Ilumatobacter coccineus YM16-304: one gene and its partner. The protein of the gene in region 2 interacts with the protein of the main gene of each other region in a pairwise test. Links are inferred from orthologs where the notes say so. Each region holds a gene or a part of one and is shown on either strand. Other genes may lie near its edges.

The links.
Region 1: the proteins of aceE (region 2) and YM304_RS09290 interact in binary tests that used the Escherichia coli proteins (3 or more experiments, as listed by UniProt). The link is inferred for Ilumatobacter coccineus YM16-304 from one-to-one orthologs.

What each region holds. Positions count from the first base shown.
Region 1 is NC_020520.1:2,059,265-2,066,728, forward strand. The notes cover bases 4,362-7,121. They hold YM304_RS09290 (endonuclease III domain-containing protein), read left to right. Parts: upstream 4,362-5,299; coding sequence 5,300-5,944; downstream 5,945-7,121. Other genes in these bases: YM304_RS09285 (hypothetical protein), read right to left, coding at 4,362-5,148; YM304_RS09295 (cation:proton antiporter), read left to right, coding at 5,959-7,121. Also shown: YM304_RS09270 (prolyl oligopeptidase family serine peptidase), read left to right, coding at 1-822; ATP-dependent DNA helicase RecG, read left to right, coding at 891-3,014; YM304_RS09280 (hypothetical protein), read right to left, coding at 3,078-4,064; more of YM304_RS09285, read right to left, coding at 4,162-4,361; more of YM304_RS09295, read left to right, coding at 7,122-7,284; YM304_RS24690 (hypothetical protein), read right to left, coding at 7,292-7,464. UniProt on the Escherichia coli protein: DNA repair enzyme that has both DNA N-glycosylase activity and AP-lyase activity. The DNA N-glycosylase activity releases various damaged pyrimidines from DNA by cleaving the N-glycosidic bond, leaving an AP (apurinic/apyrimidinic) site.
Region 2 is NC_020520.1:3,322,864-3,330,866, reverse strand. What follows is about bases 1,567-4,865. They hold aceE (pyruvate dehydrogenase (acetyl-transferring), homodimeric type), read right to left. Parts: upstream 4,497-4,865; coding sequence 1,767-4,496; downstream 1,567-1,766. Other genes in these bases: YM304_RS14975 (SGNH/GDSL hydrolase family protein), read right to left, coding at 4,583-4,865; YM304_RS14985 (transposase), read left to right, coding at 1,567-1,684. In the rest of the region: YM304_RS14990 (SDR family NAD(P)-dependent oxidoreductase), read right to left, coding at 1-625; more of YM304_RS14985, read left to right, coding at 800-1,566; more of YM304_RS14975, read right to left, coding at 4,866-6,391; YM304_RS14970 (SGNH/GDSL hydrolase family protein), read right to left, coding at 6,395-8,003. UniProt on the Escherichia coli protein: Component of the pyruvate dehydrogenase (PDH) complex, that catalyzes the overall conversion of pyruvate to acetyl-CoA and CO(2).

The DNA of each region.
Region 1 (7,464 bases), 1.3 Mb from region 2 along the record:
GCACCGCATCGATTCGACTCGTCGGGCATCTTGATCGAGCAGCACTTCGCCACGAGCACCGACGGCACGAGAGTGCCGTACTTCGTGGTCGGGCACGCCGATGCGCTGCGTCGCACCGACGGCTCGGTCCCGACCCTGCTGTCGGGCTACGGCGGATTCGAGATCGCTCGCACCGCCGCCTACTCGGCGGTGATCGGCCGGTCGTGGCTCACGGCGGGTGGCGTGTACGTGGTGGCCAACATCCGCGGCGGCGGTGAGTACGGCCCGGCCTGGCACCGCGCCGGACTGCGCGAGCGACGACCGCGGGTGTACGAAGACTTCGAGGCGGTCGCCCGAGCCGTGACCGAACGAGGATTCACGTCGCCGGAGCGCCTCGGCACGTCGGGCGGCAGCAACGGCGGTCTACTCGTCGGAAACATGTACGTCCGCAGCCCCGAGCTGTTCGGGGCGATCGTGTGTCAGGTGCCGCTGCTCGACATGCAGCGCTACCACCTGCTGCTCGCCGGTGCGTCGTGGATGGCCGAGTACGGCGATCCCGACGATCCTGCGGACTGGGCGTACCTCGAGGGGTACTCGCCGTATCACCTGGTGCGGCCGGGCACGGCGTATCCGCCGATTCTGCTCACCACGTCGACGCGTGACGATCGCGTCCACCCCGGTCACGCCCGCAAGATGGCGGCCCGTCTCCTCGAACACCAGCTCGACGTGACCTACTGGGAGAACATCGAAGGAGGGCACGGTGGGGCAGCCGATGCCGGTCAACAGGCGACCATGCAGGCGCTGATCTTCACGTTCCTCCGCACGCGACTCGGCACTCACTGACCTCGTGGGATCGACGCCCGACATCGTGAGTCCGACCGGGCGAGCGCCGTCGCCTACTCTCACCTGCGATGACTGAGATCACGCTGCGCGACCTCGCGGCGATTCCGATCGGGCGGCTCAAGGGTGTCGGCCCCAAGAAGGAGGCTGCGCTCGAGAAGGTGGGGATCACCAACGTGCTCGACCTCGTCACGACGTATCCGCGCCGATGGGTCGACCGCACGAACGAAGCGCGTATCGCCGATCTCGTTCCTGGTGAGGAAGCGCTCGTGCTCGTCACGGTGCGATCGGTGACGAAGCGAACCACGCGCAATCGGCGGACCATGGTGAACGTCAACGTGGGCGACGGGTCGGGCCGGATGGACCTCGTGTTCTTCAATCAGCCGTGGCGTGAACGCCAACTGAAGGAGGGATTGCAGATAGCGTTGTTCGGCAAGGCCGACACCTACCGCGGTGGGCTGCAGATGTCGAACCCGGTCGTCGACCTGATCGGCGACCGCACCGGACGCATCGTCCCGATCTACCCGCAGAGCGAGAAGGCTCAGATCAACACGTGGGAGATGGCCGGCTGGATCGAGGAGTCGTTGCGTCGCTGCGCCGAGCGCGGCATCGCCGATCCGGTCCCCGCGTCGATCCTCCGTGAGCACGGTCTCGCGGATCGTGCGACGGCGCTGCACGGCATCCATCTTCCGGAGGAGATCCGCCAGAAGGAGATCGCCCGCCGCCGGCTCGCGTTCGACGAACTGCTCCGAGTGCAACTCGTGCTGGTGCTGCGAAAGCGCTTGATGGAACGCGAGCAGCGTGGCATCGCACATCAGATCAGTGGTGAGCTGGTCGATCGGTTCTACACCGCGCTGTCGTACGACCTCACCGGGGCGCAGAAGCGAACGATCGCCGAGATCGAAGCCGATCTCGCCGCGCCGCACCCGATGCACCGCCTGCTGCAGGGCGACGTGGGTGCCGGCAAGACCGTGGTCGCCGTGGCGACGATGCTGGCCGCGGTGGAAGGCGGGCACCAAGCGGCACTCATGGCGCCGACCGAGGTGCTCGCCGAGCAGCATGCGGCCGGAATCTCGGAGCTCTTGGCCGGCGTGACCGTGCCCGATCCCGGCAACCTGTTCGGTGATCGGCCGCTGAGGGTCGAGTTGCTCACCAACCGGGTCACCGGTGCCGAGCGCAAGGACGTGATGGCCGGCTTGGCCGACGGTTCGGTCGACATCGCCATCGGCACGCACGCGCTGATCCAGGACAAGGTCGACTTCGCTTCGCTCGGCGTGGTCGTGGTCGACGAGCAGCATCGCTTCGGGGTGGAGCAGCGGGCCGCACTGCGTGACAAGACCGTCGACGGCACGACCCCCGACACGCTGGTGATGACGGCGACGCCCATTCCGCGCACGGCCGCCATGACCGTGTACGGCGACCTCGACGTGAGCATCCTCGACGAACTCCCGCCCGGTCGCACCCCGATCAAGACGCACTGGGCCAATGGTCCGCTGATGGAGACCGGCGTGTGGCAGGAGGTCCGCGACGAGATCAAAGCGGGTCGACAGGCCTACGTGGTGTGCCCGTTGATCGACGAGAGCGAGAAGCTCGAAGTTGCATCGGCGCAGGAGACCTTCGAACGTCTGCAGCACGACGAGCTCGAGGGGCTACGCATCGGCCTGTTGCACGGGCGACTCACGCCGGGGGAGAAGGAGCAGACGATGGAGGCGTTTCGCGCCGGCGCCATCGACGTCCTCGTCGCGACGACGGTGATCGAGGTCGGCGTCGACGTGCCGAATGCGACCGTGATGGTGATCCTCGACGCCGACCGGTTCGGCATCGCCCAACTCCACCAGCTCCGCGGCCGCGTCGGGCGCGGCGAGCACGCGTCGGTGTGTTGGTTGGTCACCCAACAGACCGAGGAGGAGAATCCGCGGGTCGAAGCGCTGGTGTCGACGACCGACGGGTTCGCGCTCGCCGAGGTCGACCTCGATCTGCGCGGCGAAGGCACGCTGATGTCGACCGCGCAGAAGGGACGCAGCGACCTGAAGCTGGCGTCGCTGCGCCGCGACCGCAAGCTCGTCGAACTCGCTCGCAACGCGGCGTTCGAGATCGTCGACGCCGATCCGCTGCTCGCCCAGCATCCGCAGCTCGCCGACGAACTCGACCTGATCTTCAGCGACCGCGACGAAGAGTTCCTCGCCAAGTCCTGACCCGCCAACCTGGTTATTCCCATCCGGGATGGAAATCACCAGGTTGGCGGCGGTCGGAGTGGATCAGAGAGTCAGGTGCACCGAATCGACGAACACCTTCACGCCCGAGGTGCACATACTCACTTGGTGGGCTGCATTCGGCAACGCCGGGCGGCCGCGGACGTCGAGTCCGGCGATTCCGAATTCGAGCTCATCGGGCTCGACGGGGAGGTTGATACTTCCGCCCGCGATGCCGATTCCGATGATCGTGCGGTCGGCGAGAGGGCGGCGTTCGCTGACGATGAAGTCGAGGTCGGGGGCGGGCCCGACTTCGTCGAAGTTCAAGTAGCTGACATCGATTCGCGTGATGGTGGCCCCGGGCGGCAGTTGGAGGTCCGCAACGGCGCACCTGTCTCCGGTCACGCTGTCGACGCGGTAGATGCCGTACCTCCCGATGTCCCAGCCGTCATCGACGGGAGTGAACGCAGCGCTGCTGAGGTGAATCGAATCGGTCTCCTGCGCGGCGAACTTCTCGTCGATCTCCGATCGCGGGTAGTACCGGTCGTCGTGGTCGTGGTCGACGTAGTAGCCGTTGACGTCGACCACGATGTCGACATTGCCGGCGTTGTTGTACACCTCGAACTCGTGATCGACCGACAACGCCGTCGTCACGGCGTTGGGCACCGGCGGCTGCCCCGGCGAGGGATTGAGGCTCGCCGCGGTGGGTCGGTCACCGCCGGGCCACACCGTGAGATACGACGACGCCGTGGCGTTGAGCGCGGTGATGTTCAGCGACAGCCCGTTGGCGTCGGCGGGGATCATCCCGGAACAATCGGTACCGGGTTCTTGGGCATCGACCGTCATCGTGTCGACTGCAGCGAGCGGTGCCGAGCGCGGTCCGACGGTGTTGGGCGCTGGTCGAGTGTCGGCGAGACGACACGGTGTGATGGGAATCAGCACGGGCCGGTTGCCGCTCGATGTGCCAGCGGTGGCGAACTGCTGCGTCGCCGCGCCGACCGACGTTCCGGAGACGAGCAGGGTCATGCCGATGGCGATCGAACGAAATCTCATGACGTCGATCCTGACGAACGGCGCCGACGGAGTCCTGAGTAGTTTCTACTCAGGCGGTCGAGGTCGTGAAGCCCACCGACAACGTGTCACGGACCGGCTACTCGGTGGTGATCGAGACGCCGCGGACTCGGAGGTCGTCGGTCTCGGTCGCCCAGTTGCTGCCCTCGGCGATGAAGTAGTAGCTGCACGTCGAGTTGTCGACCGTGGCGTTGGTCGTCGTCAGGTCCATCGCGTCGGTGCCGCTCGCCGGAGCCGAGAGTGTGTCGCCCTGCGCGACGATCTTCGATCCACCGTCGAACTCCTCGCAGCGGATCTGGAAGTTCAGACCTCCGAACGCGGTGGTGTCGCTGAAGTAGGCCGTCGCTGCCGTGATGACCGCGCCGTCGGGAAGCGACAGTTCGGCGGCCAACGCCGGCGGACCGGCGGCACCGGCATCGGCGTCCGACACGATCCAGGCACCACCCGACGACGCGCCGAGTGAGAGGTCCTTGCTCCACCCGAGGCGATCGCTGCGCGGCTGGAAGGCGGCCGATCCCACACTGAACGTGCCGGCTGTCGCTCCGCCCGAGCCGTACAGATCATCGTGAGTGTGGTTGACGTAGTAACCGTTGACGTCGATCACGACGTGGGTCGCCCCGGCGTTGTTGTAGATGTTGAACGAGCCGCCGCCGAGACCGGTCGTCACCGCGTTCGGTGTCGGCGGTTCGCCGGGCGCCGGGTTCAGCGACGCTGCGAGCGGCTGATCGCCGCCCGGCCAGATGGTCAGGTACGACAGTTCGGTCGCCCCGAGCGCAGTGATGTTGGTCGACACCCCGACCGCATCGGTGGGGATCAGCCCGACGCAGTCGGTGGTCGGGTGCTGCACGTCGAACGACACTGTCTCGCCGGCACCGATCTTGCCGCCTTGCGGGCCCACCTGCTGGTTGGAGCGCGTGTCGGCGAGACGGCACGGAGAGATCTGGATCAGCACCGGGCGGTCACCCGATGACACGTCGGCCGACGCCGACTGCTGCGCAGCGACGCCGACGGCGGTACCGGCGGTGAGCATCGAGAGGGCCAGGACGATCGAGCGCGATTTCATCATGTGGTCGATCGTGAAGGTCGACCGTCACCCGGGCGTGAACCGGGCGACGGCATGCGGCCAGGCGGTACGGCGCTCGATGCGACCGGGCGCAGGTGATTGCACGGTTGACGGCATGGTCGGTGGCCGGTTCGCCGCGGTTATGGTCAGCCGCATGCGTCGTCAGGAGAAGGCAGATCGAATCGGCGAGATCCTCGAGGAGCTCTACCCGAACCCGCCGGTGCCGCTCGATCACACCGACCCCTACACCTTGCTCGTCGCCGTGGCGCTCTCGGCGCAGACCACCGACAAGAAGGTCAACGAGGTCACCCCGGCGTTGTTCGAAGCGGCCGGCACGCCGGAGAAGATGGCGGCGCTCGACCCGGAGGAGATCCTCGGCTACATCAAGACGGTCGGACTGGCGCCGACCAAGGCGAAGAACCTGTGGCTCATGGCCAACCAGATCCTCGACGCCGGCGGCGAGATCATCGGCGACTGGGAGTTCCTCGAATCACTCGCCGGTGTCGGCCACAAGACCGCGTCGGTCGTGATGGGTGGCGTGTTCGGGGTGCCCGCGTTCGCCGTCGACACGCACATCCACCGACTCGCGGCTCGGTGGGGGCTCTCCAACGGCACCACGGTGGAGCGCACCGAGAAGGATCTCAAGGCGGTGTTCCCGAAGGAGACCTGGAGCGATCGTCATCTCCAGATCATCTACTTCGGCCGTGAGTACTGCCCGGCGAAGCGACACGACCTGACCGCCTGCCCGATCTGCAGTTGGGCGGCGACCAAGAAGCGCATCGCCGAAGAATCCCGTTGACGTAGGTTGCGGCGATGGGACCGGTCGAGATCACCCTGGTCGCGGCGCTGGTCGTCGCATTCGCCGCGGTCTCGATGCGGATCGAGCACTGGCCGCTCACCATGCCGATGGTGTTCGTGGCCGCGGGCGCGGCAACGGCAGCGTTCGACGCGATCGAGATCGACGCCGAAATCGGTTCGATCGCCCTGCTCGCCGAACTCACGCTCGCCGTGATCCTGTTCTCCGACGCGGTTCGGATCGACTTCCGACGCCTGCGACGCCATCTCGGCCTGCCCGTGCGTCTGCTCGGCATCGGGCTGCCGCTCTCGATCGCGCTCGGCGCCCTGGTGAACGCGCTGCTGTTTCCCGAGCTGCCGTTCGCACAGGTGGCCTTGCTCGCAGCGATCCTCGCACCCACCGACGCGGCGCTCGGTTCGGCGGTCGTCGAAGACACCGTGGTGCCGGCGCGTGACCGTCTCGCGCTCAACGTCGAGTCGGGTGTCAACGACGGCCTCGTCGTGCCGGTCGTGGCGATCATGACAGCACTGGTCATCGACGAGAACCGGTCGACGAGCGGCTGGATCGGCTTCGTGGCGCGCCAGATCGGGTGGGGCGTCGCGCTCGGACTCGTGGTCGGCGGCGTCGGGATCACCGTGCTGCGGGCCGCTCACCACCGGGGCTGGTCCGACGGGCGCTACGAGCAGCTCGCCACGTTCGTGCTGCCGGTGATCGCGCTGTTCGGGGCCGAGGCACTGACCGGCAACTCGTTCATCGCGGCGTTCGTCGCCGGTCTGGCGTTCGGGTCGTTCGGCAACGATGCGAAGCACACGCCGGGCTCGGCGAGCGAGCCCGACGACGACGCGCACGCCTCGTACTTCGGAGGGTTCACCGAGGACGCGGCGCAGCTCCTCGCTCTGGGCGCGTTCTTCGTGTTCGGCAACGTGTTGCTCGGCCAGGCGGTCGACGACGTGTCGGCCGGCGTCGTCGTGTGTGCGATCGTCACGCTGACGCTCGGCCGGATGTTGCCGGTGTGGATCGCCATGATCGGCAGCGGCACGCGATGGCCGACTCGACTCTTCATCGGCTGGTTCGGCCCGCGTGGGCTCGCGTCGATCATCTTCGGCCTGTTGCTGCTGGAGGATTTCGACGAGGTCGCGGGTGGCGGCGACGATCTGTTCGGCGTGATCGGGGTGACGGTCACCGCGTCGGTGGTCCTCCACGGTGCCACGGCATCGTGGGGAGCGAGTCGCTACGGACGCTGGGCGGAAGCGCTCGAGGCGAGCGACGACGAGCGCTCCGACATGAACGTGCCCGAGGTGGCCGAGATGATCCCGCGGTCGCGGTTCTCGTTGCGGCGCTGACCGCAGGTCACCAGTCGGGGCGACCGTCGGCTTCGATGTCGGCGTCTTCGAGCACGATGTCCCATCGATCGAGACAGTCTTCGCAGCGGTACGCGACCGCGTCGCCGACTTCCCAGATGCCGTCTTCGGGCGGCAGCGTCAGCACGAAACAACGTCCGCCGCAATCGATGCAGGTGATCT
Region 2 (8,003 bases):
CGCTCCACTCGTCGAAATCGGGTTCGGCGGCGTATCGCTGCGCGGCGTCGCGGGCGAAGCGCGTCGCCACGATCAGGTCCGCACCGCATCGCAGCAGCTTGATACCGGCCTGGTAGCCGATCTTCACGCGGCCACCGGTGAGCAGCGCGACCATCCCGGTCATGTCGGCGAGCTCTCCACGCTTGGCGAAGTTCAGGTCACCGCACTCCACACATAGTTGGTCGTAGAAGTGGTGCACCCGGTGGTACTTGCGCTTGCAGACGTAGCAGTGCTGGGGCTCGACGGTCTCGCGGAACGCATCGTCGGCCGTTTCGCCGAAGGTGACGTCGCGCTGCTCGAAGTCGGCGGGGGCGAACACGTCGGGAGTCGTGAACACCGGCTTGGCGCGGAGCGTGCGGATACCTGTCTCGTCGAGGATCTTCTCGTCGGCCTTGGTGCGGTTCGCCTCACGTTGCTTGCGCAGGAGCTTGGTGCGTCGACGGCGTATCTCGGGATCGGGGCAGAACACGTCGCCCGCCGCGTTGAAGAAGGCCGCCTTTTCCTCGGGGTCCAGCGTGTTGACCAGTTCTGGCTCGGCAACGATCCGCTGGAGAAACGCCGTGGCTTCGAGCAGCCGCTCCCGCATCTCCGGATCTTCCACCCGCCGGACCCTACCCAGCCCCGGTTCGGCCTCCCTGTTGCGCTGCCCGCTTGTTTCCTTCCGTCCCGGTCCGAGGGAAGCAAGCGCTTGCTTCTTTTCGTCCCGGTCCGAGGGAAACAAGCGGGATCTTTGGGGCACCCTTCTGCGCAGGATCGGACGATGGGGCAGAAGCATCGATCACATCAGCAACACGGTTGGTTCCACATCATGAATCGAGGGGTCGACCGTCAAGACATCTTCGTGAGCGACCTCGACCGCCGAGTCTTCATCGACGAGATGGTGACTGCAGCGGAGGAGTTCGGCATCGAGATCCACGTCTACTGCTTGATGGCCACGCACTTCCACATCATCGTCAACTGCCCGAGCGGGCACCTCTCGGAGTTCGTCAGAGAGTTCGCGAGGGCGTATGCCGAAGGGTTCAACCGGCGCACCAAACGGGAGGGGCCGGTGTTCACCGGGCGGTTCGTCTCGGTGCCGCTCGGGCTCGATGACGACGATCCCGATCGCTCGTTCATGGTCGCTGCCCGATACGTACACCGCAATCCGCTCGACTTTCTCCCGGCCGACACGCTCGGGGCCTATGCGTACTCGAGCTATCCGGCCTACCTCGGGACCGCGCCGGCACCGGCGTGGTTGACCACCGATGTCCTGCAGTCGTTGTGCGGCTCGGACCCGGTTCGACTTCGTCGGTTCACGCTCACACCGCAACCGTCCGACAAGACGCCGGCATACGGCCGTGTGATCGCTGCAGCAGCTCCGACCGAGGTCATCGACGCGGTCGCTGCGTCAGCAGGCGTCACGATCGACGCGCTGCACCGCCGCAGAAGCGAGCGGAACGACGCTCGACTCGTTGCCGCCCACCTGTGTCGTTCGTTGCGAACAGCGTCGACGGCTGAACTGTCGCAGCTGTTCGCGGTCGCGACACAGCAAGGGTTTCGTCAACTCGCCGCTCGCGGCAAGAAGCTCGTCGCGGTCGACCCGTCGTGTGCGCGCCTGGCCGCGCGTGCGCTCGATCGACTCTGTGGAGTCGATCGAGCAGGGTGATCCCGGTTGTTTCCTTTGGACCGGGACGAAAGGAAACATCCGCTTGTTTCCTTTGGACCGGGACGAAAAGAAACAACCGGGGTCAGACGATGTAGGGGTTCACCGCGTCGGGGTCGATGTCGTAGCGCTGGATCGCGTCGGCGACGACCGACGGGTCGACGACACCGTCGATGGCGAGGCCGTGCAGCACGGCGACGACGACGTTGCCCGTGTCGATCTCGAAGTGGCGACGCAGCGCCTCACGCGTGTCGGAGCGGCCCATGCCGTCGGTACCCAACGTGGTGAACGTACGACCACCAAGGAACTGACGGATCTGGTCGGGAACGGCCGCCATGAAGTCGGACACCGCGGTGATCGGCCCCTGCGACCCGTCGAGGATCTGCGCCACCCGGGGGACCCGACGCTCGGTGCTCGGGTGCAGCCGGTTGTGACGCTCGGCCTCGAGCCCTTCCTCACGGAGCGCCTTGTACGACGTGGCCGACCACAGCTCGGCCGCGACGCCGTAGTGCTCGGCGAGCTCGCTCGCCGCTTCACGCGCCGCGAGGTTGGCCGATCCCGAGAACAGAATCGTCGCGGGCTTGGCGTCGGCGACCTCGGGGGCGTCGGCGAACTTGTAGAGCCCTTCGACGATCTGCTCCTTGATCCCCTCGACCTCGGGCAGCGGCGGCATGGCCTGGTTCTCGTTGTAGAGGGTGATGTAGTAGAAGACGTCGGTCCAGTTCGGGTCGTCGCTGCCGCCGTACATCCGCTCGATACCGGCTTCGACGATCGCTCCGACCTCGTAGGCGAAGGCGGGGTCGTAGGCCTGCACGCACGGCACGGTGGAGGCCAGCACGAGGCTGTGGCCGTCTTGGTGCTGCAATCCCTCGCCCATGAGCGTGGTGCGTCCGGCCGTGGCGGCCATCATGAAGCCGCGAGCGCGGATGTCGGCGGCCTGCCAGATGAGGTCGCCCACACGCTGGAAGCCGAACATCGAATAGAACGTGTAGAACGGCACCATCGGCACGCCACGGGTGGCGTACGACGAGCCTGCGGCGATGAAGCTCGACATCGAACCGGCCTCGGTGATGCCTTCTTCGAGGATCTGCCCCTTCGTCGACTCCGAGTACGACAGCAGCAGGTCGTGGTCGACCGGCTCGTACTTCTGGCCCTGCGCGGCGTAGATCTCGATCTCCTTGAACAGGCCGTCCATGCCGAACGTGCGCGCCTCGTCGGGGATGATCGGGACGATGCGCTGGCCGATCTTCTCGTCACGCGTGAGGTTGCGCAGCAGACGGGTGAAGCCCATCGTGGTCGACACCTCCTGCGTGCCCGAACCGCCCCACATCTCGTCGTAGGTCGCCGCCTCGGGCATCGAGAGCGCCTTGCGAACTCGCGTCGAACGCACCGGGACCGAACCGTCGAGCGCCTTGCGACGCTCCATCATGTACTGGTACTCGATCGAGTCTTCGGCGGGCTTGAAGTACGGCGGGTTCGACTCGTCGATCGAGTCCTCGGGGATCTCGTCGTGCAGGTAGAGACGGTCGCGCAAGTCGATGATCTGCTGCTTGGTCATCTTCTTGATCTGGTGCGTGGAGTTGCGGCCCTCGAAGCCGGGGCCGAGCGTCCAGCCCTTCACCGTCTTGCACAGGATGACGGTGGGGCGACCCGAACCGAGGTTCTCGGTCGCCGCCTTGTACGCCGCATAGAGCTTGCGGTAGTCGTGGCCGCCACGGGGGAGGTTGCGCAGCTCGTCGTCGGAGAGGTGCGACACCATCTGACGGAGCCGGTCGTCGGGACCGAAGAAGTGGTCACGGGCATAGCCGCCGTCTTCGACGGCGTAACGCTGGAACTCACCGTCGACCGTGTTGTTCATCTTGTTGAGCAGCACGCCGTCTTTGTCCTGGGCGAGCAGTTCGTCCCACTTCGAACCCCAGATGACCTTGATGACGTTCCAGCCGGCGCCGCGGAACACGGCTTCGAGTTCTTGGATGACCTTGCCGTTGCCGCGGACCGGGCCGTCGAGGCGCTGCAGGTTGCAGTTGACGACGAACACGAGGTTGTCGAGCTGTTCACGCGCAGCGAGCGAGATGGCGCCGAGCGTCTCGGGCTCGTCGCACTCACCGTCGCCGAGGAACGCCCACACCCGGCTCTGCGAGGTGTCGTCGATCTGTCGGTTGTGGAGGTAGCGGTTGAACCGTGCGTGGTACAGCGACGTGATCGGGCCGAGCCCCATCGACACGGTCGGGAACTCCCAGAAGTCGGGCATCAGGCGCGGGTGCGGGTACGACGACAAGCCGCGCCCGTCGCGCCCGATCTCGCGACGGAAGTGATCGAGATCGTCCTCGGTCAGCCGCCCCTCGAGGTACGCACGGGCGTACACACCGGGTGCCGCGTGGCCCTGGAAGTAGACGTGGTCGCCGGGCGTGCCGTCTTCCTTGCCACGGAAGAAGTGGTTGAAGCCGATCTCGTACAGCGCAGCCGACGATGCGAACGTCGACAGGTGACCGCCGATGCCGTCGGCGGCCTTGTTGGCCTTGACCACCATCATCGCGGCGTTCCAGCGGATGAAGGCACGGATGCGGCGCTCGATGTGCTCGTCGCCGGGGAACCACGGCTCCTGCTCGAGCGGGATCGTGTTGACGTACGGCGTGGAGACGGTTGCCGGGAACGAGACCTGCGACTCGTTCGCTCGGTTCATCAGGCGCGAGAGTAGGTAGCGAGCCCGGGTCTTCCCGTGGGTGTCGACGACGGCATCGAGGCTGTCGAGCCACTCTTGAGTTTCGGTCGGGTCGATGTCGGGAAGCTGATGCGCGTATCCGTCGAAAATCATATGGCCCATACTGCCACTGATATCGACCCTACGGGTCGGTAACTTGCCGCGTCTTGGAAACGCTTTCGCACGAGCCGGAGCCGGGTTCAGTCGCCGTCGACCCACCATCCGTTGACGTCGAACACCGTGTGCATCGCCGACGAGGCGTACAGGCACAATCGTCCGTCGAACACGGCCGACGTGAGCGAGTTCGCCGCAATGGCGCCACTGCCGGCGTTGACCGACGCGGTCGGCGGGTCGCCGGCGCAGCCGTAGCCCGTCGCGTAGGCGTTGGTCGCCGGTTTCACGACCGTGAGCGTGCCCGACACGGCGGCCGCTCCCGACGGCGCGACACCGATGTCGATGGTCTGGTCGGCGCCGTGGATCGGTGACCAACCACCGGTCGCATCTCGCGTGTCGAGCATGCGCGACGGGGCCACCGGCACGTAGGCGAGGTCGCCGCTCGTCGACAGCACCCCGGTCAGGTCGACGACGATGTCGACCGCGCGACTCGTCGTGATGCAGAACCGTCCGTCGACGACGGGCACGAACGCCGCCGACGACGTCGGCGGCCCGGCGGCGAAGTTGACGTTCGCCGTTGCCGCGTCGTCGTCGCCGGTGTCGGCCGTGTCAGGTTCGGCACACGCCGACGCGGTGAGGTAGCCCCTGCCGGCAGCGTTGACCACCGCGAGGTTGACGGCCACGGCGTCGATGTCGCCATCGACCTCCATCACGTCGTCGAGATCGATGACGACGTCGTCGACGGGCCCGGTCGAGCGAGTGTCGATCAGTCGCAGTGGGGTGGTCGACGGCGTGAGACGCAGGCCGCCGGGTCCGCTGGCGAACACACCCTGCAGGTCGACGATCACGTCGACGTCACGGTTGCTGAAGATGCACACGTCATCGTCGTCGCCCGTCGCGGTGACGGTCGGTGAGCCTGCCGCGCCCGCCGCGCCGAAGTTGACGGTGGCGCCACCGACCGGCGACCCGCACGGACCGGCCGACAGGTAGCCGGGCTCCGTGGCCCCGACGGCAGCCACGTACAGCGCGACTGCCGTGGGATCGGACGGGAGCGCGTCGGCGAAGTCGACCCGCAACGACGAGCCGGCGGTGACGTCGTCGCCGGTACGCGTGTCGACGATCCGCTGCGGGGCCAGCGCGGTGAAGGTGCCCGCGTCGGCGACCGGGTCGGGCAACGGCGCATCGTCGCCGATGCGTTCGCCCACTGCCGGTGCCGGTGGTGGGGCCAGGAGCGCGGTGAACTCCTCGGCCATCCGCACCGACCGCTTCCGATAGCTCTCCGGATCGAGATGGATCTGGTCGCCCGATCGGTAGCCCCCGGCGCTGAATTCGGCGAACCAGTCCCACACGTGGAAGTCGTCGCGCTCGGCCTCGATCTGGCGGAGCGCCGCGTTGAAGACGTCGCGCGACCCGGCGGCCGGTTTGGTGATCGTCGGCCACCAGATCTGGTGTCCGGGCCCGATGGCGTCGACCATGTGCATGATCGACTCGCGAGCGCACGTGAGGCTGGTGCCGCAGAACCCCGAGTCGTTGACGCCGAGGTTGACGATGACGTGTGTGGGGTCCCAGCCCTGGCTCTGCCACAGGTCGATCCAGAACGACGATCGATACTCGTTGGCCACGGGGAACTTGCCGGAGGTGGCCGATCCGGCGGCCCGGAACCGGATCGGACCCCAGCCGCGCTCGGCGAGTCGGTCGGGGAGTGTGGGGCTGAACACGCCGGCGCCGTTGAGCACCGAGTCGCCGATCACGGTGACCGGCCCGTGGACCCCGGGCGCTGAGATGTCGAACGAGGTGGCCGCGTCGACCACGTCGTCCGACCGCCTCGACTCGACCGCGGCGACCAGCAGCGCAGCCGTGGCGAGGACTGCGACGAGGTGGCGGCGCCGGCCCATCGGTCAGTTCCTCGTGTCGATCTTGCGTACCGGGGTGAACCCGTCGAAGCCCGACGCCGCTGCGCCGAGCACGTCGATCACGACATGGGCGGCGGCACTGGTCCAAACGCACACCTCGCCGGACTCGTCGGGCGCCACCGTGACGAAGTTCGACACGGTCACGCCGGCACGGAAGTTGACGTTGGCGGTGTCGGGCCGAGGGTCGCTGCACGGCCAGGCCGTCGAGAACCCGTTCGCCTGCGGGGCCACCACGGCGAGGTTCATGAAGACCGCCGACACGTCGTCGGCGTCGAGGCTCGCTGTCTCGTCGGTGACGATCGGTGTGTCGGCGACGTCGAATCGGTGGACCTGCCCGGCGCTCGGCTCGCCGTTGGGCCGAGAGTCGAGGAGGCGGGTCGGGGTGACGGGGATGATCGACGCCTCGTTCGTGAACGTCGCGAACCGGTCGACGGTGAGGTGCGACGTGGTGTCGCTCGTGGTGACGCAGACGTTGCCGTCGTCGTCGGGGCGCACCATGACCAGGTTCGAGCTGATCACCCCGGCGGCGAGGTTGACCGTTGCCGTCGTCGGTTCGTCGTCGCATCCGTGCACGGTGATGTAGCCGAACGATGTCGGTCGGATGCCGGTGACGTTGAGTGCGACGGCGGTGGCTCCCGCCGAGGCCACCTTCAGTTCGAGGGTGTCGCCCGCCGACTGTGGCGAACCGGACCGGGAGTCGGCCACGCGATTCGGCGCGACTGCGGTGAGCCCCGTCGACTCGTCGAAGGTGCCGAACACGTCGACGATGACGTTGCTGGCGGCATCGACGTAGACGCAGACGTTGCCGTCGTCGTCGACCGGGACGATCGCTGCCGCGGAGGAGATGTCGCCGCGCTCGTAGTTGAGGTTGGCCACATCGGGTGGCGTGTCGCCGCACGCGAACGCGGTGAAGTAGCCGGTCGTGCGGGTGTTGGTCGACGCCAGGTTGAGCGCCACGGCGCTGACGCCGGGCGTGTCGGTGACGTCGATCTTCGTGACCGAGCCGTCGACCGGTCGCGTCGCGTTGGTGCGCACGGCATCGGCGACGGTGGCGCTGTACAACTCGGCACCGGTGCCGTTGAGGTGGATGGCGTCGTACGTGATGCCCGGTCGATCGGCGACCGCGGCCCAGTCGACCAGCGTGAGGTTCGGGTGGCGTCCGAGCGCCGACTCGAGATGGTCGTTCACCGTCGGGAAGTACCAGTAGTACGGCTGCACCTGACGCCACGCGCTCGCCGAGATGTACTCGGGCTTCACCTCGCGCAGCGTCACCCAGTACACGTGCTTCACCCCGGCGTTGGTGAGCGTGTCGATCATCGAGTCGATCGATCGATCGAACCTCGCGGGATCCCAGTACGGGTAGTTGTAACCGGCGGCGATGACGACGTGGTCGCCGATGAGGTGTCGAGCCCCGGCGAGCGTCGGGCGGACGTGCTTCGATTCGAGTTGTTCGACGAAGAGGGCCGGCGTGCCGAACACGTTGGCCTCGTAGCTCGCCGGAAACGCGCGGTCGAAGTAGCCGCGGGTGCCCAGCCCGACCGAATCGGAGAAGAGCGTGACCCGTTCCGATTCGGGCGCCGCTTCGACGACCGGA